DNA from 2 places in the Streptosporangium vulgare genome. Region 2 is predicted to be linked to the other one. Evidence: riboswitches for the same ligand, from Rfam matches in the RefSeq annotation. Region 2 holds a riboswitch; the other holds the start of a gene.
The links. Region 2 has a riboswitch for glycine ahead of gcvT (glycine cleavage system aminomethyltransferase GcvT). Riboswitches for the same ligand answer to the same signal wherever they lie in the genome.
Positions count from the first base shown of each region.

Region 1 (7,056 bases), on a different contig from region 2:
CGATGGTCACGATCGGGCTCAAGCGCGTCCCCAACCCGCTGGAGTTCGGCATCGTGATCGTCGACGACCAGGGCAGGGTGGAGCGCTTCCTGGAGAAGCCGACCTGGGGCCAGGTCTTCTCCGACACCGCCAACACCGGCATCTACGTGATGGAGCCCGAGGTCCTCGACGAGATCGCGGCCGGGGGGTCCGTCGACTGGTCGGGCGACGTGTTCCCCAGGCTGCTGGAGCGCGGCGCCCCGCTGTACGGCTACGTGGCCGACGGCTACTGGGAGGACGTCGGCACCCACGAGAGCTACCTCAAGGCCCAGGCCGACGTCCTGTCCGGCCGGGTCAAGGTCGACATCGACGCCTTCGAGGTCTCGCCGGGCGTCTGGGTCGCCGAGGGGGCCTCGGTCGACGCCGACGCCGTCCTCAAGGGGCCCCTGTACGTCGGCGACTACGCCAAGGTCGAGGCGGGCGCCGAGCTGCGCGAGTACACCGTGCTGGGCAGCAACGCGGTGGTCAGGGAGGGGGCCTTCCTGCACCGCGCGGTCGTCCACGACAACGTCTACGTCGGCCCCAGCGCCCACCTGCGCGGCTGCGTGATCGGCAAGAACACCGACCTGATGACCGCCGCCAGGGTCGAGGAGGGCGCCGTCGTCGGCGACGAGTGCATCATCGAGGCCGAGGCGTACATCTCCTCCGGCGTCAAGATCTACCCGTTCAAGACCATCGAGGCCGGGGCGGTGATCAACAACAGCGTCATCTGGGAGCCGCGCGCCCAGCGCAACCTGTTCGGCCCCCGGGGGGTCTCGGGACTGGTCAACGTGGAGATCACCCCCGAGCTGTGCGTACGGCTGGCCAGCGCCTACGCCACCACCCTGAAGAAGGGCGCCTCGGTGATCACCTCCCGCGACTCCTCCCGCGCCGCGCGGGCGCTGAAGCGGGCCGTGATCAGCGCCCTGAACGCCAGCGCGATCAACGTGCTCGACCTGGAGGCGTCCCCGCTCCCGGTGGCCCGCTTCCACACCGCCAGGGAGAACGCCGTCGGCGGCATCGCGCTGCGCACCACCCCCGGTGATCCGCAGAGCGTCGACATCGTCTTCATGGACGAGCACGGCGCGGACCTGTCGCCGGCGGCCCAGCGCAAGCTGGACCGGGTCTTCTCCCGGCAGGAGTTCCGCCGCGCCTTCCCCGGGGAGATCGCCGAGCTGAGCTTCCCCGCCAGGGCGGTGGAGGACTACACGCACGAGCTGCTGCGCCTGGTCGACATCAGCGGGGTGCGCGACGCCGACATGAAGGTCGTGGTCGACTGCGCGGGAGGCACCTCCTCGCTGGTGCTGCCCAGCCTGCTGGGCCGGGTGGGGGTGGACGTGCTGACCGTCAACAACCGGCTGGACGACGCCTCGCCCACCGAGACCCTCGCCGAGCGCCGCCGTGACCTGCAACGCCTCTCGGAGCTCGTCAGCTCCTCCAGGGCGGCCTTCGGGGTGCGCTTCGACCCGGTGGGGGAGCGGGTCGCGCTGGTGGACGAGAAGGGCCAGCTGATCAGCGAGGAGCGCGCCCTGCTGGTGGTGCTCGACCTGGTCGCCGCCGAGCGGCGCGGCGGCAGGGTGGCGCTGCCGGTCACCACCACCCGGGTGGCCGAGCAGGTCTGCAGGTTCCACGGCGTCCAGGCCGAGTGGACCTCCACCGCGATCGACGCGCTCACCGCCGCCGCCAGGGGGCCAGAGATGATCTTCGCCGCCGACGGGCGCGGCGGTTTCATCGTGCCCGAGTTCGGGCCCACGGTGGACGGCCTGGCGGTGTTCCTGCGCCTGCTGGGCCTGGTCGCCAGGACCCGGCTCTCGCTCAGCCAGATCGACGCCAGGATCCCCGAGGCCAAGCTGCTGCGCCGGACCGTGCCGACCCCGTGGGCGGCCAAGGGCGCGGTGATGCGCTCGGTCATCGAGGCCGCCGAGCACTACCGCATCGACACCACCGACGGGGTGCGGGTCGTCGCAGAGGACGGCAGCTGGACCCTGGTGCTGCCCGACCCGACGGAGGCGGTCACCCATCTGTGGGCCGAGGGGTTCGACGTCGACTCCGCGCAGACCCTGATCGAGCACTGGGCGCGGGTGGTCGAGGAGGCAGCGGGTGGCTGACGGGACCCGGCCCCGGCCGGTGCGCCGCAGGCGCGGGGCGGGCATGGGGCGGGGGTTCCCCGCCGGGCCGGAGGCAGGGCCGGAAGCCGGGGAAGCCGGGCGGGAAAGGGCTCGGACGGGGGTCCCGGGCCGAGCGGTTGCCACAAACACAGCGCGGCGCCATGGACCGGAGACAGTGCCCCACTGTAACTTTGTCACCGACCGTACCCGCGGTTCAGCGTCAACCTTGACCTTCGCCCCTCATCACTGTAGGTTGCGGCATTCGCAGTCCGAGAAAACACTTGAGAAGCGAAGAAGCGAGGCGCGCATCACTGAGCACCGTTGCCGCGTCTTCGCGGTAGGAGGCCGAGCCGATCGATGCCGAGCGTCTACTGCACGCAGTGCGGTCATGCCAATCCTGAGGATGCCCGTTTCTGTTCACGATGCGGGTCGCCGCTTACCAAAGCCGAGACCCCCGGAGACAGCACATCGACGATTTCTCTCTCCGGGATCGAGGCCTACGAGGCGGAGACAGGTGAGACGCTTCTCGCCGAACGGCAGGCCGTCGAGCAGTTGCCCCCGGGCACCGCGCTGCTGGTCGCGATGCGCGGTCCCAACGCCGGCAGCCGGTTCCTGCTCGACAGCGACCTCACCACCGTGGGCCGCCACCCCGAGAGCGACATCTTCCTCGACGACATCACGGTCTCGCGGCGCCACGTCGAGTTCTACCGGCGCGGCGGCGGGGTCTTCACCGTCCGCGACGTCGGCAGCCTGAACGGCACGTACGTGAACCGTGAGCGGATCGAGGAGGTCCCGCTGTACGGCGGGGACGAGGTGCAGATCGGCAAGTTCCGCCTCGTCTTCCTCACCCGCGGCGCCGCTGGAGGATGATGAGCTCGCAGGCCGCTCGTGCGCACATGAGCATCGGGGAGGTGCTCGCTCTCCTGCAGGGCGAGTTCCCCGATGTCAGCATCTCCAAGATTCGTTTCCTGGAGGGCGAGGGGCTGATCGAGCCGGAGCGCAGTCCCTCCGGTTACCGCAAGTTCACCTACGCCGACGTCGAGCGGCTGCGTTACATCCTCAGCGAGCAGCGTGACCGCTACCTGCCGCTGCGCGTCATCAAGGATCATCTGGAGGCGGCCGACCGCGAGGAGCGTCCGGCCGCCCGGCCGCGCGCCGTCCCCGACGACGCGCCCCCGGAGGTCCGGCTCACCCGCGAGGAGCTGCTCGCCGCCGCCGAGCTCGACGAGGAGACCCTCGCCGAGCTGGAGGACTACGGCCTGCTCGCCGCGGTGGCCCGCTACTACGACGCCGAGGCGCTGGCCGTGGCCCGCAGCGTAGGGGCCCTCGCCGCCTTCGGCCTGCGGGCCCGCCATCTGCGGGCCGTCAAGGCCGCCGCCGAGCGCGAGGCGGGGCTGGTCGAGCAGGCCGTCGCCCCGCTCCTGCGCCGCCGTGGCCCCGGCGCCATCGACCAGGCCGACGAGACGGCCAGGGAGATCTCCGGCCTGCTGCTGGAATTGCACGCCTCTCTGCTGCGTTCCGGCGTTCGTGGGGCCCTGGGCCGGTGAGAACCTGACCAGGCACTCGTACCCCCACGAGTGTTACGTTGAACAAACCGGTCGGAATCCAGCGAAGACGGAGCAGCCCGTGTTGCAGATGGAGGTCGTGGGCGTTCGAGTTGAGATGCCCTCCAACCAGCCGATCGTCTTGCTGAAAGAGACGCATGGGGAGCGTTACCTACCTATCTGGATCGGCATGACGGAGGCCACGGCGATCGCCATGGCCCAGGCCGAGGAGCCACCGCCTCGGCCGCTCACCCATGACCTGTTCCGCGACGTGCTCGAAGGGCTCGGGGTCCGGCTGAGCACGGTCAACATCGTCGCCCTGCGCGACGGCATCTTCTTCGCGGATCTCGTGTTCTCCAACGGGGTCGAGGTGAGCGCGCGTCCCTCGGACTCGATCGCCTTGGCACTTCGCACCGGCGCACGTATCTTCGCGAGTGAGGACGTGGTCCGGGAGGCGGGGGTGATCATCCCCGACGACCAGGAGGACGAGGTGGAGAAGTTCAGGGAGTTCCTTGACACGATCACACCCGAGGACTTCGGCCGCGCGGGGTAGGAATTTCGGTGCATTTACGCTTCACGACGCGCCGGGTGGGGTCGTTGACTGGACTTGGCCCCAGTCCTACGGTGCAAGTGAAACCCGCGGCCGTGCGTAAACCCCCAGATCAGGCCGTGGGATGAGAGAAAGCCGGAGGTCCGCGTGGCGGTCAGCAGCGGCGAGGGTAGAAACGCCGATCAGGATGACCCGGAACGGCGCCAGTCGGCACGTCAGCGCGCGGGTGAAGAGGGTCTGCTGTTCGACGGGCAACCGGTGAAGGTGCCCGCCGACATCGGCTACCGCGGTCCCACGGCCTGTTCCGCGGCCGGCATCACCTACCGGCAACTCGACTACTGGGCGCGCACCGGCCTGGTCGAGCCCACCGTGCGAGCCGCCCACGGCTCCGGCTCCCAGCGGCTGTACGGCTTTCGCGACATCCTGGTCCTCAAGGTCGTCAAGCGGCTCCTCGACACCGGCGTCTCCCTCCAGCAGATCCGCATCGCCGTGCAGCACCTGCGCGACCGGGGCGTCAACGACCTGGCCGGGATCACCCTGATGAGCGACGGGGTGAGCGTCTACGAGTGCACCTCGCCCGACGAGGTCATCGACCTGCTCCAGGGCGGTCAGGGAGTCTTCGGCATAGCGCTGGGACGGGTGTGGCAGGAGGTGGAGGGCTCCCTCGCGGATCTACCGGGCGAACGTGCGGAGTCGAGCGACGGCCCTTTAGGAGATCATCAGGCCGATGAGCTGGCCCGCCGTCGCAGAGCACGACGAACCGGGTAAACTCGGACTTGCCACTGACCCTGTGCGGGAGAGACCCCGACCGCGATCGGGGCGCCGAAGGAGCAACCTCCCCGGAATCTCTCAGGCACCCGGTACCGCACGGACGAGGCAACTCTGGAAAGCAGGCGCGCCCGCCAGGCGCGACTCACCGACGGTGCAAGCCGCCCGACACGGGGCAGGTGAAGCTCTCAGGTCACGACCCCGCACGACGGTCGTGATGACAGAGGGGGAGACCAGGCATACGCCCGCGCCCAGCGCCGGTCTCCACCCCGTCCCGGGAGGCTTCACCATGACCGACCTGTCATCGCTCAGCGAACTCGGCTCCCCTCCGTTCGCGACCCGCCACATAGGGCCGGACGACGCCGGCCAGACCCGCATGCTGGAGGCGGTCGGATTCGCCTCCGTCGCCGACCTGGTCGCGGTGGCCGTACCCGAGGCGATCCGCTCCTCGGAGCGGCTGAGCCTGCCCCCGGCGGCCGGGGAGTCCGAGACCCTCGCCGAGCTGCGGGTCCTCGCCGGGCGCAACACCGTGCTCACCTCGATGATCGGCCTCGGCTACCACGACACGATCACCCCGGGCGTCATCCGCCGCAACCTCCTGGAGAACCCGGGCTGGTACACCGCGTACACGCCCTACCAGCCGGAGATCTCCCAGGGCCGGTTGGAGGCCCTGATCAACTTCCAGACCGTCGTCTCCGACCTGACCGCCCTCGACGTGGCCGGGGCCTCCCTGCTGGACGAGGCCACCGCCGCCGCCGAGGCGATGACCCTCGCCCGCCGCGCGGGCCGCGGCCCCTCGAAGGTGTTCGTGGTGGACGCCGACGCGCTGCCGCAGACCAAGGCGGTGCTGCGCACCCGCGCCGAGCCGCTCGGCATCGAGCTGGTCGAGAGCGACTTCACCGAGGAGCTTCCCGAGTGCTTCGGGGTGCTCGTGCAGTATCCCGGTGCCAGCGGCAGGGTCCGCGACTTCCGCGCCATCGCCGACGCCGCCCACGCGCGCGGCGCCCAGGTGGTCGCCGCCGCCGACCTGCTGGCCCTCACCCTCCTGGCCGCGCCCGGCGAGCTCGGCGCCGACATCGCGGTCGGCTCCTCGCAGCGCTTCGGCGTCCCCCTCGGCTTCGGCGGCCCGCACGCCGCCTACATGGCGGTCCGCGACGGCCTCCAGCGCCAGCTGCCGGGCCGCCTGGTGGGCGTCTCCCAGGACGCCGACCGGCGCCCCGCGTACCGGCTCGCGCTCCAGACCCGCGAGCAGCACATCCGCCGCGAGAAGGCCACCAGCAACATCTGCACCGCGCAGGTGCTGCTCGCCGTGATCGCCGGCATGTACGCCGTCTACCACGGCCCCGAGGGCCTGCGCAGGATCGGCCGGCGCACCCACCGGTACGCCGTCGTGCTCGCCGAGGGCCTGCGCCAGGGCGGCGTCGAGGTCGTGCACGACACCTTCTTCGACACCGTGCTCGCCAGGGTGCCCGGCCGGGCCGCGAAGGTCGTCGCCGCGGCCCGCGACAACGGGGTGAACCTGCGCCTGGTCGACGCCGACCACGTGGGCGTCACCTGCGACGAGAGGACCGAGCTCCTCCACCTGGAGCAGGTCCTGGCCGCCTTCGAGGTCAGCGGCGCCGTGCTCGCCGACCTCGACGCCGCCGCGCACGACGCGCTGCCCGCCGCGCTGGCCCGGGTCAGCGACTACCTGACCCACCCGGTCTTCCACAGCCACCGCTCCGAGACGGCGATGCTGCGCTACCTGCGCAGGCTCCAGGACAAGGACATCGCGCTCGACCGGTCGATGATCCCGCTGGGCTCCTGCACCATGAAGCTCAACGCGACCACCGAGATGGAGCCGATCACCTGGCCGGAGTTCGCCGGGCTGCACCCCTACGCGCCCGAGGACCAGGCCGCGGGCTACATCGAGCTGATCGGGGAGCTGGAGCGCTGGCTGGCCGAGGTGACCGGCTACGACGCCGTGTCGCTCCAGCCGAACGCCGGCTCCCAGGGCGAGTTCGCCGGGCTCCTGGCGATCCGCGCCTACCACACCGCGCGCGGCGAGTCGGGCCGCGACGTCTGCCTG
Region 1 is NZ_JBHMBS010000014.1:177,496-184,551, reverse strand. It holds gene ACFFRH_RS27435 (sugar phosphate nucleotidyltransferase) at 1-2,126, shown strand, start outside; gene ACFFRH_RS27430 (double zinc ribbon and FHA domain-containing protein) at 2,484-2,996, shown strand; gene ftsR (transcriptional regulator FtsR) at 3,023-3,673, shown strand; gene ACFFRH_RS27420 (bifunctional nuclease family protein) at 3,753-4,223, shown strand; gene ACFFRH_RS27415 (MerR family transcriptional regulator) at 4,368-4,988, shown strand; glycine riboswitch at 5,004-5,096, shown strand; gene gcvP (aminomethyl-transferring glycine dehydrogenase) at 5,278-7,056, shown strand, end outside.
Region 1: linked by a shared signal. The riboswitch ahead of gcvP (aminomethyl-transferring glycine dehydrogenase) and the one ahead of gcvT (glycine cleavage system aminomethyltransferase GcvT) in region 2 are both predicted to bind glycine.

Region 2 (7,056 bases):
CACCGAGTAGTAGACCTTCTCGCGGATCGTCTCGCCGGACTCGGACAGCGCGGTGAAGCGCATGCCGTTGGGGTGGCCGGGGAGCGAGACCTTGCGCTCGAAGACGAGGTCCTCGCCGATGACGAAGGGGATCTCGCGGGAGCCGTACAGGGAGAGGGTGCCGGACTCGCGCATGGCGGCGAGCCGCTCGTCGACCGTGTCGACGTCGACCAGCTCGGGCTTCTCACCCGACAGGCCGAGCAGCACGGCCTTGTCACTGCCGTGGCCCTTGCCGGTCAGGCCCAGCGAGCCGTACAAGATGGCGCTCACCCGGGCGGTCTTCTCCAGGAGCCCGTCCTGGTGGAGGCCGCGGGCGAACTTGTGGGCGGCGGCCATCGGGCCGCCGGTGTGCGAGCTGGACGGGCCGATTCCGATCTTGAAGAGATCGAAGACACTGATCGTCATCTGAATCCTTCCAGCGTGGACGGCCACGCGCGTCCTCCGGACGCGCGTGGCCGTGACGCGAGGGGGGAGAGGCTTAGGACTCACCCGAGGTGAGCGCGGCGTACTCCTCCGGCGACAGCAGGTCGTCGGCGGAGCCCTCAAGACGTACGCGGAACAGCCAACCGTCGCCGTAGGAGTCGCTGTTGACCAGCGAGGGGTCGTCCACGACGGCCTGGTTGACCTCGACGATCTCGCCGGAGACCGGCGCGAAGATGTCGCTCACCGACTTGGTCGACTCGACCTCGCCGACCGCGTCACCGGAGGCGACGGTCGAGCCGACCTCGGGCACCTGCACGTAGACCACGTCGCCCAGCGCCTCGGCCGCGTAGGCGGTGATGCCGACGGTGAGGGTGAGGCCGTCATCGATGCCGGAGATCCACTCGTGTTCCTTGGTGTAGTGCAGGTCCTCGGGAATGCTGCTCATTTTTTCCTCCTGTAGAAAGGCAGTGCGACCACCTCGACCGGCTCGTGGCTGCCCCTGATGTCCACGGCCAGTCCTGACGACAGGCCGTTGTCCACGTAGGCCATCGCGATGGGCCTGCCCAGTGTCTGGGAGGGGGCCCCGCTGGTGACCTCGCCGACGACCGTGCCGTCACCGGCGACCACCACCGGATACCCGTGCCGGGGCACCCTGCGGCCGGTCGCGATCAGACCGACCAGGCGGCGCGACGGCGGGACGTCCTTGCGTGATTCGAGGGCGGCCCGGCCGACGAAGTCGCCCGGCTTGTCAAACCTCACCACACGGCCCAGCCCGGCGTCGAACGGGGTGAGCCCGGCCGACAGCTCGTTGCCGTACAGCGGCATCCCGGCCTCCAGCCGGAGGGTGTCGCGCGCGGACAGGCCCGCGGGGATCAGGCCGTGCGGCGCGCCCGCCTCGGTGAGGGCGGCCCAGACCGGCTCCGCGTCCTCGGCGGAGACGAACAGCTCGAAGCCGTCCTCGCCGGTGTAGCCCGTACGGGCGATGAGAGCCTCGCGGCCCGCGACGACGGCGGGCAGGCCGGCGTAGTACCTGAGCCCGTCGAGGTCGGCGTCGGTGAGCGCGCCCAGGATCTCCGCGGAGCGCGGGCCCTGGATCGCGACCAGCGCGTACTGCTCGGAGCGGTCGTCCACCACGGCGTCGAAGCCCTTGGCGCGGCCGGTGAGCTCGGCGGCCACCCGCGGGTAGTTGGAGGCGTTGGCGACGACCATGAACTCGGCGGGGGCGAGCCGGTAGACGATGAGGTCGTCCAGCACGCCGCCCTCGGCGTCGACGATCATCGTGTAGCGGGCGCGGCCGGGCTCCAGCGCGGAGAGGTGGCCGACCAGGGCGTGGTCGAGGGCCTCGGCGGCCTGCGGCCCGGTCACGAAGATCTCGCCCATGTGGGAGAGGTCGAACAGGCCGGCCGCCTGGCGGACCGCGTTGTGCTCGGCCGACTCGCTGCCGTAGCGGAGCGGCATCAGCCAGCCCGCGAAGTCGGTCAGCGTCGCGCCGAGGGACTCGTGCACGCCGCGCAGCGGCGTAGGTCGGGACATGTGCGCACCTCAGACAAGGGACAGATGAGAGCATCCTCCCCCTCTGTCGTGGGTGCCTGAGAGTTTCATCCGGGTTTTACCGGATTTTCACCTTCGGCGAGGTCGTGGGACCTGCTTTCCAGAGGGCACCTACCCGCACGGTCCTTTGCCTTGAGAGGTTCGCGGGGAGGGCTTGCTCCTTCAGGGGTCCTGGCCTGGGTGTCAGGACGCTCTCCCGCACGGGATTCATCGGTGTCAGCGGCCAGCCTAACCGCCCGCACCGGCCGAGCGAAATCCCCTGTTCTCATCGGCGATGCCGTCCCCCGCCTGCGCGTCCTCGGTTCGTACAGCCTTCTCGGTCCGTACGGTGTCCCCGGTTCACCCGGCGTCCTCGGCCCGTACGGACTCCTCGGCCCATCCGGGGTCATCGATCCCCGCGGTGTCCACGGCCGCGCCGCCCGAGGCCGTCGCGGCCAGACGCTCCTCGGCGCCGTCGACGATCTGCAGGTCGGCCCTGGTGTGCGCGATGGCCGCGTCGACGAGCAGGGACACCAGGGGGTCGTCCTGCTCGCGGCGCAGCCGCGTCAGCGCGGCCAGGTCCGACAGGTAGGCCTGGCGCTGCGCGGACACGAACGCGCCGAGGGCGTCGGTGCCCAGCCGGGTGGCCGCGAGCAGCTTGAGGAACAACTCGTCCCGGAACCCCGACGAGCGGACCCACGGGGCGGCCGCCCACTCCCGGAGCTCGGCGGCGCCCGTCTCGGTCAGCCGGTAGAGCGTCTTGTCCGGGCGGTCGTTCTGGGTGACGTGGCTGCGGGTGACGTGACCGTCCCTGACCAGCCGGTCCAGGATCTGGTACAGGTGCCCGATGTTGAGGCCGCCCCACTGGGGACCGACCGTCGATTCGAAACGCGCCTTGAGTTCGTAGCCGTGGCTGGGGCCGTCGGCCAGCAGGGTGAGCACGGCATGGCTGAGTGGCATGATTCCTACATTGTCACAAGATAGGTGCTTCCCGAATCTTCATACATTGTGACAATGTATCTGCCATGAGCGTAGAAGTCAGCGTGCGGGGCGTCAGCCGCGTCCACGGCCCCACACGGGCACTCGACGAGGTCGACCTGGACATCAAGGCCGGTCAGGCGGTCGCGTTCATGGGGCCCTCGGGGGCGGGAAAGTCCACGCTGCTCCATCTCGTCGGCGTGATGGATCTCCCCGACCAGGGTGAGATCCACGTCGGCGGGAGGCGCGTCGACGATCTCGGCCGCCGGGGGCTGGACCGGCACCGGCGCGCGGTGGGCTTCGTCTTCCAGCGCTTCCATCTGCTCCCGGCGCTGAGCCTGCTGGACAACGTGCTCGTCCCGGTGCTTCCGCGCCGGGTGGCCTTCGACCGCCGAGCCCGCGCCAGGGAACTGCTCGCCGCGGTCGGGCTGGCCGGCCGGGAGCGGGCGCTGCCCGGCGAGCTCTCCGGCGGGCAGTTGCAGCGGGTGGCGATCGCCCGCGCGCTGATCGCCCACCCGCCCCTGCTCCTCGCGGACGAGCCGACCGGCAACCTCGACAGCGTCACCGGCCAGGAGATCGTCGATCTGCTGCTGTCGGTCCGGGAGGAGTACGGCATGACCATGCTGGTCGCCACGCACAATCCCGAGGTGGCGGCGGCCTGCGACCGGGTGGTGCGGATGCGGGACGGCAGGATCGTCGGCGACGACCGGGTGACGCCCGCCGAGGGCGTGCTCGACCGGATCGGGCGCCTTGGATGATCCGCCTCGTGCTGTCCCAGCTGCGGCACCGAATCGGCCGTGCGCTGGTGCTGCTGCTCGGCATCGTGATCGCGGCGACGGGCTTCACCGTGCTGACCGGCACCGCGGAGACCCAGCGACTGGAGATCGTCGGCACGGTCAGGGAGAACTTCCGCGCGCAGTACGACATCCTGGTCCGTCCGAAGAACTCGGCCACCGCCGTCGAGCGGTCGCGGGGGCTGGTCCGCGCCAACTACCTGTCGGGCATCTTCGGCGGCATCACCTTCGACCAGTACGAACGGATCGAGCGGATCAACGGCGTCGAGGTCGCCGCCCCGATCGGCATGATCGGCTACGTGGTGCAACCGGTGAGCGTCAGGATCGACGTGACGGGCCTGCTGCACGAGGGCGACCGCACGATGCTGCGCGTGGAGCGCACTCGCGTCACCGACCGCGGCCTCACCCGCATCCCGTTCCTGCAACCCCGGTACGAGTACGTCACCCGCCGCCCCGTCAAGGTCGACTTCGCTGGGATCAAGCTCGGGGGCGAGTTCGTCGAAGGGGCCGAGGAGGAGCTCCCCGGCGGCCGGCGGGTCCGGCTGGCGACCTCGCTCGGCTGGACGCAGGACCCGGCGGAGACCAGCCCCTTCCCCTCCGAGCGGACGCTGCCCGACCGCGGCTACTGGTCCACCCGGACCGCGCAGGGGGCGAATGACGAATACCTCTGGGGGGATCTGAAGCCCGGTCAGGCGGGCGTGCCGATCTACCAGGAGTTCCCGTTCCTGCTCGCCGCCGTCGACCCGGAGGCCGAAGGGCGGCTGGCCGGCTTGGAAGGAGCGCTGGTCGAGGGACACTACCTGCGGGCGGAGACGGTCAAGGACGACCCCAACGAGATCCCGTTGATCGCGGCGTCCACCCCCTACGAGGATCAGCGGGACGAGATCGTGATCCGGCGACTGCCCGCCGAGGCGGCCGAGAAGGTCGTCCGGGGCGTGCCGGCCGAGCGGCTCCTGCCCTATCTCGCCGCGCACCGGGGCGAGGAGGTCAGGCGGCTCGCCGTCGACGCCGGGCAGGCCTACGAGACGATGCTCGACCGCTGGTCGGACCTGTCGGACGGGCACTACGTGCCGTTGACGAGGTACTGGGCGTCCGGGCCCGTCGAGTACCGGCGGCGAGGGGAGCGCGGGCTCGACGCGCTCCCCGTGCGCAACGGGTCCGGCGTCTGGAAGGACCCGTGGTTCTCGGGGGTGACGAGCGTGACAGAGGACTTCGCGGGCGCGACGGTCGGGGCGTCCGACACCCAGTTCCGCAGGCTGGAGCGCAGGGCGATCTCCAGGCGCCACACCGGTGACCTCAAGACCCGGGTCGTCGGCAGGTTCGACCCGGCGAGGCTGCCCGGCCTCGGTGAGCTGACCCGGCTCCCGATGGAGACCTACAACCCGCCGGTCGCCCGGCCCGGTGACGGCCGGACCGCGGCGCTCCTCGGCGGCCGGTCCCTGCTGCCCAACGACAACGTCGCCGGATATCTCCAGACACCGCCCCTGCTGCTCACCAGCCTGCCCTGGCTCAAAAAGATCGCGGACAGGACCGACGGGCAGCCCACGGCGCCGGCGCCGCTGAGCGTCGTCCGGGTGCGGGTCGCCGGCGTCACCGGGCCCGACCCGGTCAGCCGGGAGCGGATCAGCCAGGTGGCCAGGGACATCGTGGCGGTCACCGGCCTGGAGGTGGACATCACGGTCGGCTCGTCACCGTCGCCGGTGACGGTGGGCCTGCCCGCAGGAGCCTACGGGCGCCCCGCGCTGACCATCGAGGAGGACTGGGTGAACAAGAACGTCGCCTACCGGATCCTCAACGCCGTCGACCGCAAGTCACTCGTGCTGTTCGTTCTGGTCCTGGCCGTCTGCGGGCTGTTCGTGGTCAACGGCGCGGCGGCGGCCGTACGGGCCAGGAGAGTCGAACTCGGCGTGCTGGCCTGCCTGGGCTGGTCACGGCCGAGGTTGTTCGGGACCGTGCTCTGCGAGGTGGGTGCCATCGGCCTGCTCGCGGGTCTCCTGTCGGTCGCGCTCTCCTGGCCGGTCGCCTCCTGGTCGGGGGCGCCGCCGCCGGGCCAGCGGGTGTGGCTGGCGGTCCCGGCGGCGGTGACGCTGGCGCTGCTGGCGGGCCTGCTCCCGGCCTGGCGGGCTTCGCGGGTGCCGCCCGCCGAGGCGGTACGGCCCGTCGTGCGACTGCCGCGCAGGGCCCGTTCACCGCGCGGGGTGGCCGGACTCGCGGTGAGCGGGCTCACCCGGTCTCCGGGCCGGACCCTGCTGGGCGCGACGACGGTCGCGGTCGCGGTCTTCGGGCTGACGGTGCTGCTCGGCGTCACCTACGGCTTCCGTGGCAGGGTCGTGGGCTCGCTGCTCGGTGACGCCATCGTGGTCCAGGCCCGCCCGGCCGACTACGCCGCCATCGCGGTGATGTTCGCCCTGGCCGCGCTGGCCGTGGCCGACGTGCTCTACCTGGGGGCGCGAGAGCGCGACACCGAGCTGGCCGCGCTGCGGGCCTCGGGCTGGTCGGGGGGCTCGCTCGCCTGGCTGATCGTCCTGGAGGGGATCGGTATCGGCCTGCTCGGCGCCCTCGCCGGGGCCCTGGCCGGGGTGACGGCCGCGTTCGCGCTGGCGGGCGGCCTGCCGGGCGCGGTGACAGGGGGAGCGGTGGTCGCGGCGGCGGTGGCCGTCACACTCGCGGCGCTGGCCTCGACCGTTCCCGCCCTGCTGGTGCAGCGGCTCCCGCTGGCGCTGATCCTCTCCCGGGAGTGAGCGGCGGGCATACGGTCTCGTCCGCCGTGCGGGTCGCCGGTCAGGGGGTGGCGTGCCGGACCAGCGCCTCGAACAGGGCCGACTCGTCGTCGGTCTCGGGGTGCCACTGGACGGCGACGGCGAAGGGGTGGTCGTCCACCTCCACGGCCTCGATCGTGCCGTCCTCGGCGTGGGCGGTCACGGTCAGGCCCGCGGCCGGCCGGTCGAGGGCCTGGTGGTGGTAGTGGGCCACGTCCACGGTCTCGGCCCCGAAGATCTTCGCGGTCCGGCTGCCGGGGGCGAGCCACACCGGCATCCTGCCGTAGTGGCCGGGGGCCGGGGCGTGCCCCGGGTGGCCGACCACGTCGGGCAGGTGCTGGTGCAGGGTGCCGCCCAGCGAGACGTTCAGGACCTGCATGCCCCGGCAGACGCCCAGGAAGGGCAGGCCACGCTCCAGCGCCGCCCGGACCAGCCCCAGCTCCGCGTCGTCGCGGAACGGCCGGACGTAGCCGGTCCGCTCGTGCGGCTCCTGCCCGTACCGCTCCGGGCCGACGTCCCCGCCACCGGCCAGG
Region 2 is NZ_JBHMBS010000003.1:569,573-576,628, forward strand. It holds gene ACFFRH_RS09230 (L-serine ammonia-lyase) at 1-444, opposite strand, end outside; gene gcvH (glycine cleavage system protein GcvH) at 518-907, opposite strand; gene gcvT (glycine cleavage system aminomethyltransferase GcvT) at 904-1,995, opposite strand; glycine riboswitch at 2,029-2,123, opposite strand; glycine riboswitch at 2,124-2,222, opposite strand; gene ACFFRH_RS09245 (helix-turn-helix transcriptional regulator) at 2,353-2,952, opposite strand; gene ACFFRH_RS09250 (ABC transporter ATP-binding protein) at 3,018-3,728, shown strand; gene ACFFRH_RS09255 (FtsX-like permease family protein) at 3,737-6,505, shown strand; gene ACFFRH_RS09260 (gamma-glutamyl-gamma-aminobutyrate hydrolase family protein) at 6,546-7,056, opposite strand, start outside.